Regions from separate parts of the Pandoraea sp. LA3 genome, predicted to be linked through region 3. Evidence: predicted binding sites of a transcription regulator. Region 3 holds the regulator's gene; each other region holds the start of a gene.

Evidence for each region. The regulator LexA, encoded in region 3, represses DNA repair genes until DNA is damaged. The targets are predictions, from matches to a motif close to ACTGTATNNNNATACAGT.
Region 1: a site for LexA is predicted at 2,921-2,938, ahead of C5N93_RS12640 (PA0069 family radical SAM protein). Genes of this name have one in related genera too.
Region 2: a site for LexA is predicted at 2,595-2,612, ahead of C5N93_RS21135 (ATP-dependent helicase). Genes of this name have one in related genera too.

The regions. Positions count from the first base shown of each region.
Region 1 is NZ_PTPY01000031.1:129,416-135,008, forward strand. Features, by position in the region: gene C5N93_RS12620 (PQQ-dependent sugar dehydrogenase) at 1-389, shown strand, start outside; gene C5N93_RS12625 (META and DUF4377 domain-containing protein) at 604-1,410, shown strand; gene C5N93_RS12630 (hypothetical protein) at 1,420-1,869, shown strand; gene C5N93_RS12635 (DUF2520 domain-containing protein) at 1,882-2,814, shown strand; gene C5N93_RS12640 (PA0069 family radical SAM protein) at 3,006-4,175, shown strand; gene C5N93_RS12645 (Lrp/AsnC ligand binding domain-containing protein) at 4,283-4,771, opposite strand; gene C5N93_RS12650 (D-amino acid dehydrogenase) at 4,876-5,593, shown strand, end outside.
Region 2 is NZ_PTPY01000036.1:599,467-605,059, reverse strand. Features, by position in the region: gene C5N93_RS21140 (GNAT family N-acetyltransferase) at 1-488, opposite strand, end outside; gene C5N93_RS21135 (ATP-dependent helicase) at 475-2,559, opposite strand; gene C5N93_RS21130 (DUF72 domain-containing protein) at 2,714-3,664, shown strand; gene C5N93_RS21125 (voltage-gated chloride channel family protein) at 3,692-5,065, opposite strand; fluoride riboswitch at 5,194-5,272, opposite strand; gene C5N93_RS21120 (hypothetical protein) at 5,437-5,593, shown strand, end outside.
Region 3 is NZ_PTPY01000023.1:50,873-56,465, forward strand. Features, by position in the region: gene C5N93_RS05350 (enoyl-CoA hydratase/isomerase family protein) at 223-1,344, shown strand; gene C5N93_RS05355 (hypothetical protein) at 1,519-1,941, opposite strand; gene lexA (transcriptional repressor LexA) at 2,181-2,834, opposite strand; gene C5N93_RS05365 (copper-binding protein) at 3,022-3,387, opposite strand; gene C5N93_RS05370 (efflux RND transporter permease subunit) at 3,384-5,593, opposite strand, start outside.

The DNA.
Region 1 (5,593 bases), on a different contig from region 3:
CGGGCAACGTGTCGGACCCCGACTTCGGGCGCGAAAAGCCCTGCCGCAGCTTCACGCCGCCAAAAGCGAAACTCGGCGCACATGTCGCAGCGCTCGGCATGCGCTTCTATATAGGTAAACAATTCCCGGAGGAGTATCGCGGCAATATCTTCATCGCCGAGCACGGCTCCTGGAATCGCAGCAGCAAAGTGGGTTACCGAGTCGTGCGCATCGTTCTCGATGCGAAGGGTAACGTTGCAAAACAGGAGGTCTTTGCACAGGGCTGGCTGGACGATGGCGAGACCGTCTGGGGACGCCCCGTCGACCTGCTGACGTTGCCCGATGGCTCTCTGCTCATCAGCGACGACCACGCGGGTGCGATCTATCGCATCACATATCGAAAGCCATGACCTCGCTGCGCACGCCTTCGCACCGAAACCTCATGCCACATGGGGCGGCCGACCTCGATTGGGAAACATCCCCAACCCTACGCAAGGAACTGACCCTTTGTGCGCTAGGTCAACAACTCATGGTACTCACGGCACCGTTAGAACACACCATCCCCTGTTCAACGCGACATTCCGCCGTCCCTGCCCTCTCCGCAACTACCACCACATAACGATCATGACTCAACGCCTACTCTCGTTCCTGCCCTCCTCGCTCGCTACTTACCTGGCGACACTTATCGTTCCGGCGGCTCTGCTGGCCGGCTGCGCCGCACCGTCGGGCGGTGGCGCAAATCCGTCTTCGGGCACCGAAAACACCGCGGCTGCGACTGCCCCAACCGACATTCTGGGCACCTGGCAATTGGTGAAATGGGAAGGTGCAAGCGACGCCCCGAGTCTGCCGGAAGGCCGTGCAATCAACCTGACGTTCAACGATAAGGGAGCGTTTTCCGGCACCGGCGGCTGCAATCGCATTTTCGGTCAGTACACGATCGGGCCGGGCAAGGGTCAGGTTAGCCTTCAAGCCCCCGCAGCGACGCGAATGGCGTGCCCGGATTCGATGGCCTTCGAATCCCGCTATTTGAAGACGCTCGCGAGCGTCACCCGCTTCGAGCGCCGCGACACACAACTGACGCTGAGTACGTCGAATGGCGAAACGCTGACCTACGCATCGCAGACACTGCTCAATCGCCCCGTGGCTAACGCAGGAGCAGTGAAGACGGAAGACCGCATCCTCGATGTCGACTCGCAGATGGCCGATTGTGTAGGCGTCGCGCCGCGTAAGTGCCTGCGCGTGCGGACTGCCGACGATTCGGGCAAATCGCAGTGGGAGCTTTGGTACGCCCACATCGATGGCTTCGAGTGGAAGCCGGGCGTAGAATACCGCGTGAAAATTCATGGCGAGCCTGTCGCCAATCCGCCCGCCGATGCTTCGAGCATGCGTTGGACGCTGGTCGAAGTCATTCGCGAAACGCCTGCCCGATAACCATTCCCAATGAACGCAGTCGCCTATAAATCCAAAACCCTGACCGCCGGCCTTGCCATGCTGTTCGGCACGCTTGGCCTGCATCGCTTCTATCTTTATGGTGTTCGCGATCGCTTCGGCTGGGCCCATATCGTGGGCTCGGCCTGCGGCCTGGCGGGTTGGGGACTTCTGGTCACCAGCGAACTGCATTCGCTCGCGGGATGGGTACTGACGATTCTTGGCGCCATCTCGCTGTTTTCGGCCTTTCTCGCCGCCATCGTTTATGGCTTGCGTCCGGACGAGCGCTGGAACGCGCAATTCAACCCTCGTGCCGCAACCCAGTCCCGTTCGGGCTGGATTGCCGTCATCATCGTCAGCCTGTCGCTGTTTGTCGGCGCCATGCTGATGATGGTCGGCTTCGCTGTGGCGTTCCAGACTTACTTCGAAATTCACGACACGCCGAATCGCCTGTCGCAGTAACCCCAGATCGCGATGCCCAACGCCATATCCTCCAACGTCTTGCCAACGCTCGGTTTTGTCGGCGCCGGTCGTGTGGCGCGCGCGCTGGCGATCGCCGCAACTCGCGCCGGATACCACGTAACGGTCGTGGCAAGCCGGAATATCGCCAAAGCGCAACACATCGCGACGGCATTGCCGAAATGCAGCGCACTGTCCATTGATCAGCCCGACGCCATGAATGCCGTTTTCTCGCACGCGGATCTGGTGTTTCTCACGGTGCCGGACGACGCCATCGCCGACTGCGCGACGCATCTCGCGCCGCGTGCCGGACAAGCGCTTGTCCATTGCAGTGGCGCATCCGAAGTCGGGTTGCTTGAACCGTCGACGAAAAGCGGCGGGCATATCGGCGGTTTTCATCCGCTTTTTCTTTTCGCAGGACTTGAAGATGACGCGCCCCGCATGCGGGGCAGCGCCATCACCATTGAAGCCGAAGCGCCGCTGAACGAAGTCCTTCAGCGTTTCGCCAGCGATATCGGATGCCGCGCGCTGTCCATTGCGCCGGGCGAACGCATGCGTTATCACGCGGGCGCCAACTACGCGGCCAGTTTCCTGCTTTGCCTGCTCGACGAGGCAACGCACCTCTGGAAGGCCATTGGCATGAGCGAGACCGACGCGCGCGACGCCATCTGGCCGCTCGTCATGGGCACACTCGAAGCAGCTCGCGAGCGAGGGCTTTCCGGGGCGCTTGCCGGCCCCGTATCGCGCGGCGACGTCGGCATTGTTCAACGCCACACCGAGGCCCTGGCTGCCATGGGCGGCAACCATGCGACGCTCTATTCCTTGCTGACGCTTCGCGCCATTCACCTGGCCCGCCAGCGCCCGAACATGGACATAGCGGCGCTCGATACCATCGCCCGGACGATCGCCCCGTACGTGCCGCCGGTCATGCCCCCGCGCGACGCATGACGTCAACCACGACGTCCAGCCCGCCCAGCACATTGCCGCTACGCTGACGGACAAACTGGCAAGTTCGTCAAATACGTATCTCACTGCCGCTCTCCTTGGTCGAAATACTGTATAAAAACACAGTATAATGACGACAACTCCCTGCGCCTGCCCGGCGTTTCTTTCAGGGGGCGTTATTCAGGAGACGCGTCATGGCATCCTCGTTCGTGCCGCCCCCATCCCGTAAGGGCCGGGGCGCTATCGCCAACCTCGAATCCCGCTTCTCCGAGTACCGGCGAGAAAGCGACGAGAGCCGCCATGAATCGGACGTTGCCCAGGAATGCGAGGTCAAGTTCGTCACGCAGGTCGCGCTGGAAAACGCGCGAACGATCATCTCCCGCAATACTTCCGCGGATATCCCGTTCGATCGCTCGATCAACCCCTACCGCGGATGCGAGCACGGATGCACCTATTGCTTCGCGCGTCCGACGCATGCCTATTTGGGCCTCTCCCCCGGCCTCGACTTCGAAACCCGGCTCTACGCCAAGCACAATGCCGCAGAACGCCTGGACGCCGAGCTACGCAAGCGCGGCTATCAGCCTTCCCTGCTCGCACTGGGCGCAAACACCGATCCCTACCAGCCGATCGAGCGGGAATACGGCATCACACGCAGCGTGCTTGAGGTCCTGGAGCGCTTCGGCCATCCGGTGGGCATCACGACCAAATCGGCCCTCGTCACGCGAGACATCGACATCCTCTCGCGCATGGCGCAGCGGGGACTGGCGAGGGTGTTTATCTCAGTAGGAACGCTCGATGCGGAAATCGCCCGCAAGATGGAGCCACGCGCGAATACGCCACCCAAACGCATTGAAGCCATACGCAAGCTGACGGATGCCGGCATTCCCACGGGCGTTATCGTGGCGCCGATCGTGCCCGCGCTCACCGATTTCGATATCGAGCGGGTGCTGACGACGGCCGCCGAGGCGGGTGCAACGTATGCCGCCTACGTGATGCTGAGACTACCGAGAGAGGTTCACGACGTTTTCGTCGAATGGCTGGAAGCGAATTACCCGATGCGGGCACGTCATGTGATGAGCCTGATCGAGCAGGTTCGTGACGGGAAACATAACAGTTCGGAATTTGGCACCCGCATGCGTGGCACTGGATTGCATGCTGAACTGATTCGGCAGCGATTTCATCTGGCTGCCCGTAAGTTGGGGCTCAATCAGGCAAGACCGCCGCTAAGGAACGACCAGTTTCGCGTGCCCGCGCCGGATCCATCCGAGCAAGGGAGTCCTGCAAAACAACGTATGCGACAACGAGTCAGCACTCCAGCCGCGGAGCCTACGGGAAAGGTCGACCCGCAAATGCCGCTTTTCTGAGTCGCCGGATAACGTACCCGCACAACGCTTGTCGGGTAGTCAGCCCCCCCCTGCCGCCCTGCAAGACTTGCCGCGACAACGCCACAGGGCGGACGTCCGCCGGCCGCTCACTCCTCGACGTGGACCGTGAGCGTTTCCTTGATTTCCTCCATCACGACATAGCTCTTCGACTGCACGGCACCCGGCAGTTGCAGCAGGATATCGCCGAGCAATTTGCGGTACTCGGACATTTCCCGGATTCGCGCCTTGATGAGGTAGTCGAAGTCACCGGAAATCAGATGACACTCCATGACTTCGGGAATTCGCAGCACCTCCCGGCGGAACTGATCGAACATGTTGCCGGACTTGTGATCCAGCGTGATCTCGACGAACACCAGCAACGCCGCCCCCAGGGCTGCTGGATTCACCCGGGCGAAGTAGCCCATGATCACGCCGTCGCGCTCCATGCGCTTCACGCGTTCGATGCACGGCGTAATCGACAGGCCGACCTGCTCTGACAGGTCTTTCATCGACATCCGTCCGTCCTGCTGGAGCAACGTCAGGATGCGCCGGTCAAGCCGATCCAGCGTCCGGACCGATTGCTGCTGCACTCTCATGATTTATTCCTGAATTCAGCCCATATACATTAACTAAACCTACGATTCCGAGAATAGCATGCGAATTATTACTGCATAACTATGGTTTTACAGGAGTCAACGCAATGAAGGTCATCGTTCTCGGCAGCGGCGTCATCGGCGTTACCAGCGCCTACTACCTGGCAAAGGCCGGGCATGACGTCACGGTGCTCGATCGTCAGGCTGGCCCGGCGCTCGAAACCAGCTTCGGCAACGCCGGCCAGATTTCGCCCGGATACGCGTCGCCATGGGCGGCACCGGGGATTCCTGCGAAGGCCATCAAGTGGTTGTTCCAGAAGCACGCCCCGCTCGCGATCCGCCCGGACGGCACACTGACGCAGCTCAAATGGCTTTACCAGATGCTGCGCAACTGCACGCCCGAGCGTTACGCCGTCAATAAGGAACGCATGGTGCGGATCGCGGAATACAGCCGCGACTGCTTCCGTGAGCTGCGTGCAGAAACGGGCATCGCATACGAAGGCCGTCAAGCGGGCACGTTGCAACTGTTCCGCACGGAAGAGCAATTGGCGAACGCCGCTCGCGACATCGCCGTGCTCGAAGAAGCCGGCGTGCCGTTCGAACTGCTGGACAGCAAGGCACTCGCCAGTGCAGAGCCCGCGCTGGCCGCCGTCTCGCATAAGCTGACCGGCGGCCTGCGTCTGCCGAACGACGAAACGGGTGACTGCCAGATGTTCACGACCCGCTTGGCCGCCATGGCCGAGGCACTCGGTGTGAAATTCCGCTACGACATGCCGATCGAAGGTCTTCAAGTCGCGGGCGACAGGATCGAGGGCGTTGTTTGCG
Region 2 (5,593 bases), on a different contig from region 3:
TTGGTGAGCAGCACCGTCGTCAAACCGCTATCCCACTCTTCGTCGGGATACATGGCGACCTCGGCGTAACCGTGTCGCTCGTAAAAAGCGCGGCTTTGCGTATTGAAGGTGTCGGTCTCGAGGCGCGCCACCCGATGCCCCTGTGCGCGCATTTGCGTTTCAGCGTGCGCCAACAGCAACGCCCCAATGCCCCGGCGCTGCTGCGATGGCGACACGTGCAGCGCGTCGATGAAGTCGCCGACCGCATGCACCATGCCGATAACGTCCTCATCCGCCCCCTGCGGCACCGCGACGACGAACTCGGCCCATTGGGCCTGCACGTAGGCGCGCGTGCGTTCACCTGATGCGAACGTCGCGGCAATCTCAGTGCGCAGCACGGGCGCCCACGTCGAGAAATAGGTCTGCATGAGCAGTTGAGTCAGCGCGTCGACATCCGATGCCCGCCCCTCGCGCAGCACGATCTGCGCCGTCATCTCACGTCCAGGCATTACGAAGTTTCCTCGCCACATCGATATGCACCTTCACGTCGCCGACCGGACCGCGCGGCATCTCGTCCTCGCGCGGTTTCGGGAAGATGTCGTAGAGCGGCAGCATCTTGTCTGAGACGAAGCGACTGCGTGTGCCGTACACATGACGGTCGCCCAAGCCGGTTTGCTGGTGTACATAGAACCGCTGCGGCACGACTAACTGCAACGACTCTTTGGCGCGTGTCATCGCCACGTAGAGCAGACGTCGCTCCTCCTCGATGTCCTCGTCGTCCCCCGTACTCATGTCGGACGGAATACAGCCGTCGACCACATTGAGCACATAGACCGAATGCCACTCCTGTCCCTTCGCGCTGTGGATCGTCGAGAGAATCAGATAGTCCTCGTCGAGCAACGGCGGCCCCGATTGCGCGCTGGTGGCATCAGGCGGATCGAGCGTGAGTTCCGTGAGGAACTGCTCGCGCGAACCGTAGGTATTGGCAATGCGCGCCAGTTGTTCGAGATCAGCCTGACGCACGGCCGCGTCGTCGAAACGCTGTGTGAGCAATGGCGCATACCAGCGCAACGCGAGATCGACGTCCGCCGGCCACGCGAGCCGCGTGTCGTGCAACGTCATGTAGACATCGACGAACGCTTTCCACTCCGCAGTCGCTGCCGCCGGTGGCTTGAATGCCGCCAGCACCTGTGCCGGTGTCGCGGATTGCGCCATGGCGTCGAGCAACCGGGTGGCGCTCACCGGGCCGATGCCGGGAATCAACTGCGCGACGCGGAACCCCGACAAGCGGCTCGCCGGGTTGTGCGCCCAACGCAGGATCGACAGCATGTCCTTCACGTGCGCGGCTTCGAGAAACTTCAAGCCGCCGAACTTCACGAACGGAATATTGCGACGCGTGAGTTCCAGTTCCAGCGCGGCGCTGTGGCTGCCAGTACGGAACAACACCGCTTGCTGCGTGAGCCGTGTGCCGGTTTCCCGCTGCGCCAGCACTTGATCCGCGACCCAGCGCGCTTGCCCAGAGTCATCGCTGACATTGACGAGCTGCGGCAACCGCGTCGATTGCCGGTCGGTCCACAAGGCCTTGGCGTAACGCTCGCTCGACTCCGCAATGACGGCATTCGAGGCATCCAGAATCGGCTGCGTCGACCGGTAATTGCGCTCCAGCGTGACCACGTGCGCAGGTTCGGCGAACTGGCCGGGAAAATCCAGGATGTTGCGGATCGTGGCGGCGCGAAACGCGTAGATCGACTGCGCGTCGTCGCCCACGACGGTGAGGCCGCGTCCCTGCGGCTTCATCGACAGCAGAATCTGCGCCTGAAGACGGTTGGTGTCCTGGTATTCGTCGACGAGCACGTGATCGAAGCGGCCATCGAGTTCGCGCGCCAGCGCCGGGGCCGCCATCGTCTCGGCCCAATACAGCAGCAGATCGTCGTAATCGAGCACATGCTGCGCCTGCTTGGCGTCGACGTAAGCCCCGAAAAGTTGCTTGAGTTGCGCTTCCCACTGAGCACACCACGGAAAATGTTTCGCCAGCACTTCGTCCAGCGGCGCCTGACTGTTCACTACGCGCGAGTAGATCGACAGACACGTGCCCTTGAGCGGGAAGCGCGACTGCGTGGCGGAGAACCCGAGATCGTGACGCACTAGCCCGAGCAGATCCTCGGCGTCGCTGCGATCGTGGATGGTGAACGCTTCCGACAGGCCAATGCGCGGCGCGAAATCGCGCAGCAACCGTGCGCCGATGGCGTGAAACGTGCCGGCCCACGGTAGCGACGGCGGCTGGGACGACGCCAGCCGCAGCACCTTTTGCAGCACCGCGCCCACGCGCCGCTCCATCTCCCCCGCCGCACGCCGCGAGAACGTGAGCAACAGAATGCGGTTGGGATCGGCGCCGCGCACGATCAGATTGGCCACCCGATGCGCGAGCGTACTCGTCTTGCCCGAACCTGCCCCGGCGATGACGAGCAACGGCCCGCCCGGCGCGCCGTCGTCGCCCACGCCATAATCGACCGCTTCGCGCTGGCGGTCATTGAGTTCGGCCCACGGATCGCGGGCGGCGGCGGACGAGGGTTCTGACATGCGAGGTGAAAACGGAGAAGGTACGCTCGAAGAGTACTGTATATTTATACATTATAACGACAGGCCCGATGCCCATCGAGCCCTCGCGGAAATTCGGACGAATCACCGTCGTCTCCCTCCCAAGCGTCCAACAGGCAAGCCATTCGCCGACACGATGACGATCCGCACCGGCACCTCCTCCTGGACCGACCCGACGCTCATCGCGTGCGGACGGTTCTACCCGCCGGGCGTCCATACGCCGGAGGCACGGTTGCGCCATTACGCCTCCCAGTTCGATCTGGTGGAAGTCGACAGCAGCTATTACCGTTTGCCTGACGCCGCCGTCGCCTGGCGCTGGACCCAACGCACGCCTCCATCGTTTCGCTTTCACATCAAGGCGTTTCGCGCGTTCACGGGGCATACCACGCCGGTGAGCGCCCTGCCGCCGGATATCGCACGGGCCTTGGGATCAAACATCGCCAAGGGCGGGTCATCACCGACATCGCCGACGCAGGACACGCAGATCGCCCCCGACGACATCCCGGCCGAATTGCGCGACGAACTCTGGCGACGCTATCTCGAAGCCATCGAGCCTCTGCGCCAGAGCGGGCAACTGACGGCCATCCACTTCCAGTTTTCGCCCCACGTCCGGAACGACCGGGCCGGGCGCGCACTCGTCTTCGAGACGGCGGAACGGCTGGACGGCGAGCGGCACGCCATCGAATTCCGCCATCGCAGCTGGTTCGATTCGCCGTCGCGAGAGACGGCCACGCTCACCATGCTGCGTGAAACAGGTGCGGCGCACACGATCGTCGACAGCCCGACGGGCTTCGACAACACGGTACCCGCCGTGTGGGCTACGACGCGCGACGACCTGTGCGTCGTCCGTCTGCATGGCCGGAACGCGGCAGCGTGGAATCGACGAGGCATCACGGCGTCGTCGGGACGCTTCGTCTACGAATACAGCGCGAGCGAGCTGATCGACATTTCCGCCCGTGTGGCGCGCATCGCTGCCCTCGCCGACGACACGCACGTGCTCTTCAACACCAACCACGAAGATCAGGGCATGAAGAACGCGTCGGCGTTCCAACGCGCCCTCACCGACCTGGCACGCCTCGGACGATAGCGCTATCGGTCCGGAAACTGCCTGACGTCAGGCGCGGGGCAGGCTGTCGCTCGGGTCGACGGCGACCGTGTCCTTGGACGCGACGCCCGTACGCAGCATCCTGCGCCACGCAGGCACATCCGCAAGCCGCGTGCCTTCGGGGACCGCGCCGTGTTTGCTGTGCCCCACCCGTTGCGCACGATAGATCCCCGTGTGTCCCGAGCAGAGATACGCCAGTACGCAGGCGAGGGCCGCATATCCACCGATCTGCGGGCCGAAGATTTCGATGGCCATCAATGTCGACGCGATCGGCGTATTGGCCGCCCCCGCGAAGACCGCAACGAAACCGATGCCCGCCAGAATCGGCGCAGGCAGCGCCAACACGTGAGACAGCGCGTTGCCCATCGTCGCGCCGATGTAAAACAACGGGGTGACTTCGCCGCCTTTGAATCCGGTACCCAACGTCACGACAGTGAAGACGAGCTTGCCGAGAAAGTCGTACCACGGCAGCGACGTATGGAATGCGTCGACGATGGTCGGAATGCCCAGCCCCAGATACTGCGGCGTGCCCAGCACCGTGACGGCAATCGCCACCGCCAGACCGCCCAGCAGCGGACGCAGCGGTGCGTAGGCCACACGACGCTTCATGAAAGCGGACGTCGCGTGGGTCGCCTGCGCGAAGGCCATGCCGACCAGTCCGCAAAGCACGCCGGCCACCGCCGCGCTGAACGCCCCCGAGAGGGTCATCGATGCGCCGAATGCCGAGGGGGCAATCGTATAGACGGTGTGATTCACGCCCCAGGCGTGCGTGACGGCGTCGCCCACGAGTGCGGCGACGAGGCATGGCAGCAAGGCGTCATAGCGCAGGCGGCCGATCGCCAGCACCTCCAGCCCGAAAATGGCCCCCGCGAGCGGCGTGCCGAACACCGAGGCGAAGCCCGCCGCGATCCCCGACATCAGCAGCACACGACGTTGCTCGCCGGACAATCGGAAAACGTGCGTGAGCTGATCGGCCAGCGCGCCGCCCATCTGGACGGCGGTGCCTTCGCGTCCGGCGGAGCCGCCGAACAGATGCGTCATGACCGTGCCGAACAGCACGAGCGGCGCCATGCGCAACGGCACCACCCGCCGGGGATCGTGGATTTCGTCGATCAGCAGATTGTTGCCCGCCTCGACGCTCGCGCCGAGCCGAAGGTAGAGCCAGCCGACGGCGAAGCCCCCGAGCGGCAGCCCCCAGAGCAGCCAGGGATGGGCGAGGCGCGTGTCGGTCGCGAGATCCAGCGCGACGAGAAACAGCGCGGAGGCACTGCCGGCCATCACGCCGACGAGCGCGGCCAGCAGGCTGGCGTGGGCGGCACGCGGGAGGACACCGAACAGGTCACGCAATGGAGAGTCGTGGAACATCTTCATGGTGGCAAACATCGTGAATCGCGGCGTACGACGCCGTCGACAACATGCCTGAACGCGACAGAAAGGGGAAACGCGGGGTGACTTCGTGGGGAACGAGAAAATCGCCCGTCCGCATAGCCCGCAACCTCCCGGCACGCCAGGATCTTGCAGGCATCATCAGCCCCGGGGCGGGGCGGTTTGCGAAACGAACGCCGGAGGTATGCCATCTCCGTGCAGCAGTCGCCATGCTATCAGGAAGCGAGCGCACTCACAATGTGTGACATTTTTCGACGATATCTCAGACGAAATGCCGAACCGCATCGGCGGATTCCGATAAATCGGCCAGTTGCCGTTTTGTCCGCCCCAACGCCCCTAGAATCGCCTTCAGCTTCAAGGAGGACAGCATGGTCGCGGACAGGGAATACATCGAACGGGTGAAGGGGTATGGGTGGGAGGAGGTTGCGGGGTTGTGGCGCGACGTCAAACAATGTTCGACACCGGGTTGGGATGCGGGAAGAGCGTTGGAATACCTCGTGCTCAAAGGCTTCGAGCTTAGTGGGG
Region 3 (5,593 bases):
TGCCAGTCTGTTGGAAGAAAAGCCGGTGCCTTGCGCCGGCTTTTTTGTTTGCCGTCTCGTTTGTCGTTTTGATGGTGTCTTTGCTCGCGCCGAGTGCTTGAGGGCAATGTCCCATGTGCGCCGGCGGTCAATCCCCCTGGGGATCGTGACGTGCCTTTGCCGGATGGTCGGCGGGGCCATGCCAGATCCATTTCGTTGACGCTTGTGAATCGTTCACCAGACATGACCGAATTTGTTCGAACCGAAATCCGCGGCCGCATCGGCTTTATCACGCTGGCACGTCCGAAGGCGCTCAACGCGCTCTCGCACGACATGATTCGTGCGATGGCGTCGGCGCTTGCCGAATGGCGCGACGATCCGGCGGTGCTGGGTGTGGTGTTGCAGGGAGAGGGAGAGAAGGGGCTGTGCGCTGGTGGCGACATTCGCTATTTCCATGAGGCGATCGGTGCCGGGCGCACGGATATCATGGATTTCTTCACCGACGAGTACGTGCTGAACTACACCATTGCTTCGTATCCGAAGCCTTACATCGCGTTGATGGACGGTGTCGTGATGGGCGGTGGTATGGGAATTTCACAAGGGGCTGCGCTGCGTATCGTGACGGAAGCCACGCGCATGGCGATGCCGGAGACGGCTATCGGCCTGTTCCCCGACGTCGGCGGCGGCTTCTTTCTCGCGAACCTGGCGGGTCATCTCGGTGAGTACCTTGGGACAACGGGTGTCGTGTTTGGCGCTGTCGACGCATGCGAAATCGGTCTGGCCGATGTCGTACTGCCGCGCGCCTCGTTGCCGGCGCTGTGCGAGCATCTCGCCCGTGGCGATTGGCCTGACAGCGACGCCGTGCTCGACGCCGCGCGGCGTTTCTGTCGCGAAAGTCTTCCCCCGGCAGGGCTCGCACCAGGCAAGCTGGCGCCGTTGCGCGACGTCATCGACGAGCACTTCGCGCTGGCCGACATGCCGGCGATCCTGAAGGCGCTCAAACTCGAAGCGCGTTGCGAGTATTCAGGTTGGGCGGAGGAGACGGAAGACCTGCTGCGTACCAAGCGCTCGCCGCTCATGGTGTGTGTGGCGCTGGAACAGGTACGTCGCGCACGCAAACTGTCGCTGGCGGACGAACTGCGCGAAGAGTGGTTGATGATGCGCAGTGTCTTCAACCTCGACGGTCGCACGGGCGCCGAAGGCGTAGAGGGCATTCGCGCGATGGTGGTCGACAAGGACCACAAGCCACGCTGGCAACACCCGAGCATCGAAGCGGTCAAGCCGGAAGACGTCCGGCGATTCTTCGACGGCGAGCGGTGCGGCGCAGACAATCCGCTACGCGACCTCGGCAAGTCGCCCGAATAAGCCCGCGCTCGCCCTCGATCGATGTATCGGATCTGCGAACCGGCATCGCCGGTAGTTTCGAGGTCTTGAGCGCAAGCCGACGATTCCATCAGCGATACCGTCAACAAGTCCGACACGCGCGTGCTACCTCTGCGACCAGGGGCGATGCGTGGGTCGTCGGTGGCACGACTGAGGTTACACCGCCGCCTGACAGAACTGTTCGCCGACGGCCTGATCGAGCTTGCGGCAAATGTCTGCGAACGTGCCGACCATCACGATGTGCGACATATCGCGATAGACGCGCACGTCATGACTTTTCTCTACCGCCTGGCTGTCACGCCGCGCTTGCGGTTCGCGCACATCACGCGATGCCTTGACGGCTTTTCCGGCAGGGCAGGCGCGACGCGTGGCCGTCGCCATGGCCGCCGCAATCGTGCGTGGCAACGTTGTGGTGCGAGTGCGCGCGGGCACCGTGTAGGAGCGGGCGATGGCGGGGGCTGATGCGAACGGGCCGGACAACGCCGACAGTCCGTACACCGCCGAGAGTCGCGTCTGTGATGACACGCGCACGCGCGGTTGACCAAGCGACGTACGCAGCAAACCTAAGAGTCGAGCCATGATGCGATCCTTCTTCCAATGCGGGTCAGAGGGACGTGTTCTGCTGTCTGGTGAATCTTCGATGGCACGGCGAAATCCGGTGCAAGAAGGCTTCGCAATGCGTCATCACAAATCACGGGCGCAGCAGGGCACGGGCGCCGGACCCAGCCCGGCGCAGTCGGAAATGCAAAACTTCAGGGAGTGGGGCGACGCGCTATGTTGCTACGTCAGGCCGCCCCGGTATTCGCGCTGAACGACCGTCAGAGATCGTTATTGCGGATCAAGCCGACCGCAATCCCTTCCAACGCAAAATCACCACTGCCTTCGTCGACATTGATGTTTTCGAAGTCGGGGTTTTCGGCAATCAATTCGACGCCGCCCTTGACGCGGTGAAAACGTTTGACGGTCACGTCGTCGCCGATACGGGCCACGACGATCTGGCCTTCACGTGCGTCTGCGGCTTTCTGAACCGCGAGCAGATCGCCGTCGAGAATGCCGGCATCGCGCATCGACATCCCGCGCACCTTCAACAGGTAGTCAGGCTGGCGCGCGAACATGTTCGGGTCGCACTGGAAGTTACGTTCGATATGTTCCTGCGCCAGAATCGGGCTACCCGCGGCAACGCGCCCGACCAGCGGCAGCGACAGTTGCATCAGGCCCATATGCGGCAACGTGAACTGGTGGGCGCCACCGGCGTCGTCAAGACGCTTGAGGCGAATGCCGCGCGACTGACCGGCCGCAAGCTCGATCACCCCTTTGCGCGCCAGCGCCCGCAGGTGCTCCTCCGCAGCGTTGGCGGAAGAAAAGCCCAGCTCGGCGGCAATCTCCGCGCGCGTCGGCGGAAAGCCGGTGCGTTCGATCGCTTGCTGAACCAGTTCGTAGACCTGCTGTTGACGGGCGGTAAGTTTGATCATGGCATCACTGTATGGAAGCACAGGTGGCTGTATTTTTGTACAGTGTTTGCAAAAACGCAAGGGAAAACTTCATGTAGTGGATGAAGTTCCTGCCACACGCCCCGGCGTGGGGGGCGTTCGGATGGCCCGGCACGGCCATGCGACGGGCTTCCCGTCCTGGGAGGCCCGCCACTGGCGCTTTGGTGGCTTACTTGTCCATTCTGACGATAGTGAGCGTGCCGCTTACGTTCTCCACGCGTACACGGACCTTCTCACCCGCATGGACGCCCTTGGCCATTGCAGCGTCTTTCGCCTTGTACGCCATGGTCATGGCGGGCATGCCGATGTTGGCCATCGTGCCGTGCTGGAGCATCACCATGCCGGTCGACGTATCGACGCTCTTGACGGTTGCATCGGTCAGCGCGGCGTTGGCGTCCGCCGTGGAGGCCGGTGTGGAGGCCGGTGTGGTGGTCGGTTTGGCGGGCATCGCCATATTGCCCATGTCACCGGCGGCAAACGCCGATGCGCTGAGCGAGGCCAACAGAACACCCGAGACGACAAGAACTTGCTTCATTGCTTTTCTCCAGAGAGAGTGGACGGCACATCTGTGCCGGGGGATACAACAGGGGAAACGACAGGGGAAATTACGACTACGTCGGGCGCCGCGTCGGAAACGGCCACATGCGTCGCATCGGAAGACGTGCCTGCATGAGGCGCGAGAGACTTCAGACGTCGACGTTGCAGCAGCAGCCACGCGGCTGGAATGACAAACATGGACAGCAGCGGGGCGGTGATCATGCCGCCGACCATCGGCGCGGCAATGCGCTGCATGACTTCGGAGCCGGCACCGTGACCGATCATGATCGGCACGAGGCCCGCGAGAATGACGGCGACGGTCATGGCCTTGGGGCGTACTCGCAACACCGCGCCCTCACGAATGGCGTCGATGAGCAACGCTTCGTTCAGCGTGGCGCCGTTTGCCAGATGCCGCGCCAATGCGCCACGCAGGTACAGCAACATGACCACGCCGAACTCCGCAGCCACGCCCGCCAGTGCGATGAAGCCGACTGACGTGGCGACAGACACGGCGTGTCCCAACCCCCAAATCAGCCAGAACCCGCCCACGAGCGCGAACGGAATCGTCGACATCAGCATCAACGCATCGACCGCGGAGTTGAACGTCAGGAAGAGCAGCACGAAGATCACGGCGAGCGTGATGGGAATCACGGTGCGCAACTTCGCCGCCGCGCGTTCGAGATACTCGAACTGTCCGGACCATGCGATGGAATAGCCGGGGGGCACCGCGACTTTCTCGGCAACAAGCCGCTGCATGCCGGCGACCGCCGTTTGCAGATCGGTGTTCCGGATGTCGACGTAGACGTACCCGGACAGGCGTGCGTTTTCGCTGCGAATCATCGGTGGCCCGTCTTCGATGCGAATCGCGGCCACGTCGCCCAGACGGATCTGCGCGCCGCGATCCGTCACGATCGGCAGATCGCGAAGCGTCTGCAGCGAGTCGCGAAATTCACGCGGATAGCGCAGATTGATCGGAAAACGTTCACGGCCCGCAATCACTTCGCCCACGTTGTCGCCGCCCACGGCCGAAGCCACCACGGCCTGAATGTCGGCAATCGCCAGGCCATAGCGCGCTGCCGCGAGCCTGTCGATGTCGACGTCGACATAACGCCCGCCGTTGATGCGCTCGGCAAGCACGGAAGTGACGCCCGGTGCGTGCCTGATGGTCTCCTCGATCTGCGACGCGATCTTGTCGATCTGTGCGAGATCGGGGCCGGATATCTTCACGCCCACGGGCGTCTTGATGCCGGTCGAGAGCATGTCCAGACGGTTGCGAATCGGCGGTACCCACACGTTCGACAAGCCTGGCACTTTCACGCGGTTGTCGAGTTCGTCGATCAGCTTTTGCGGCGTCATGCCCGGGCGCCATTGATCGCGCGGTTTGAAGCGGATGGTGGTCTCGAACATTTCCAGCGGTGCGGGATCGGTGGCCGAATCGGCACGTCCGGACTTGCCGAATACCGTGTCGACTTCAGGCACGGTCTTGATGAGCCGGTCGGTCTGCTGCAACAGTTCCGAAGCCTTTGCTGCTGAAATGCCCGGCAACGCGGTCGGCATATAGAGCAGATCGCCCTCATCGAGCGGCGGCATGAACTCGCCGCCGAGCCGTGAGATCGGAATCGCGGTGAGGGCCAGCGCCACGAGCGCGGTACCGATGGCGACCCACGGACGCCGCAGGGTCGCTTCGAGCAACGGCCGGTACATCGCCATCAGCACGCGGTTGATCGGGTTCGACGCTTCGTGTGGAATGCGTCCGCGAACGAGATAGCCCATCAGCACGGGCACGAGCGTCACCGACAACCCTGCCGCCGCGGCGATCGTGTACGTCTTCGTGAACGCGAGCGGTGAGAACAGCTTGCCTTCCTGCCCTTCGAGCGAAAACACCGGAATGAACGACAGCGTGATGATCAGCAGCGAGAAGAACAGCGCGGGGCCGACTTCTGCGGCCGACTCGGCGATGAGCGTCCATCGTCGCGATGCGCTCAGTCGTTCGCCGGGGTGTTCGTGCTCGAACGCTTCGAGATGCTTGTGGGCGTTCTCGATCATCACGATCGCGGCGTCGATCATGGCGCCGATGGCGATCGCAATGCCCCCGAGCGACATCAGGTTCGCATTCACGCCCTGATAGCGCATGACGATGAACGCCGTGAGCACACCCAGCGGCAACGACAGAATGGCGACCAGTGCGCTGCGCAGATGGAACA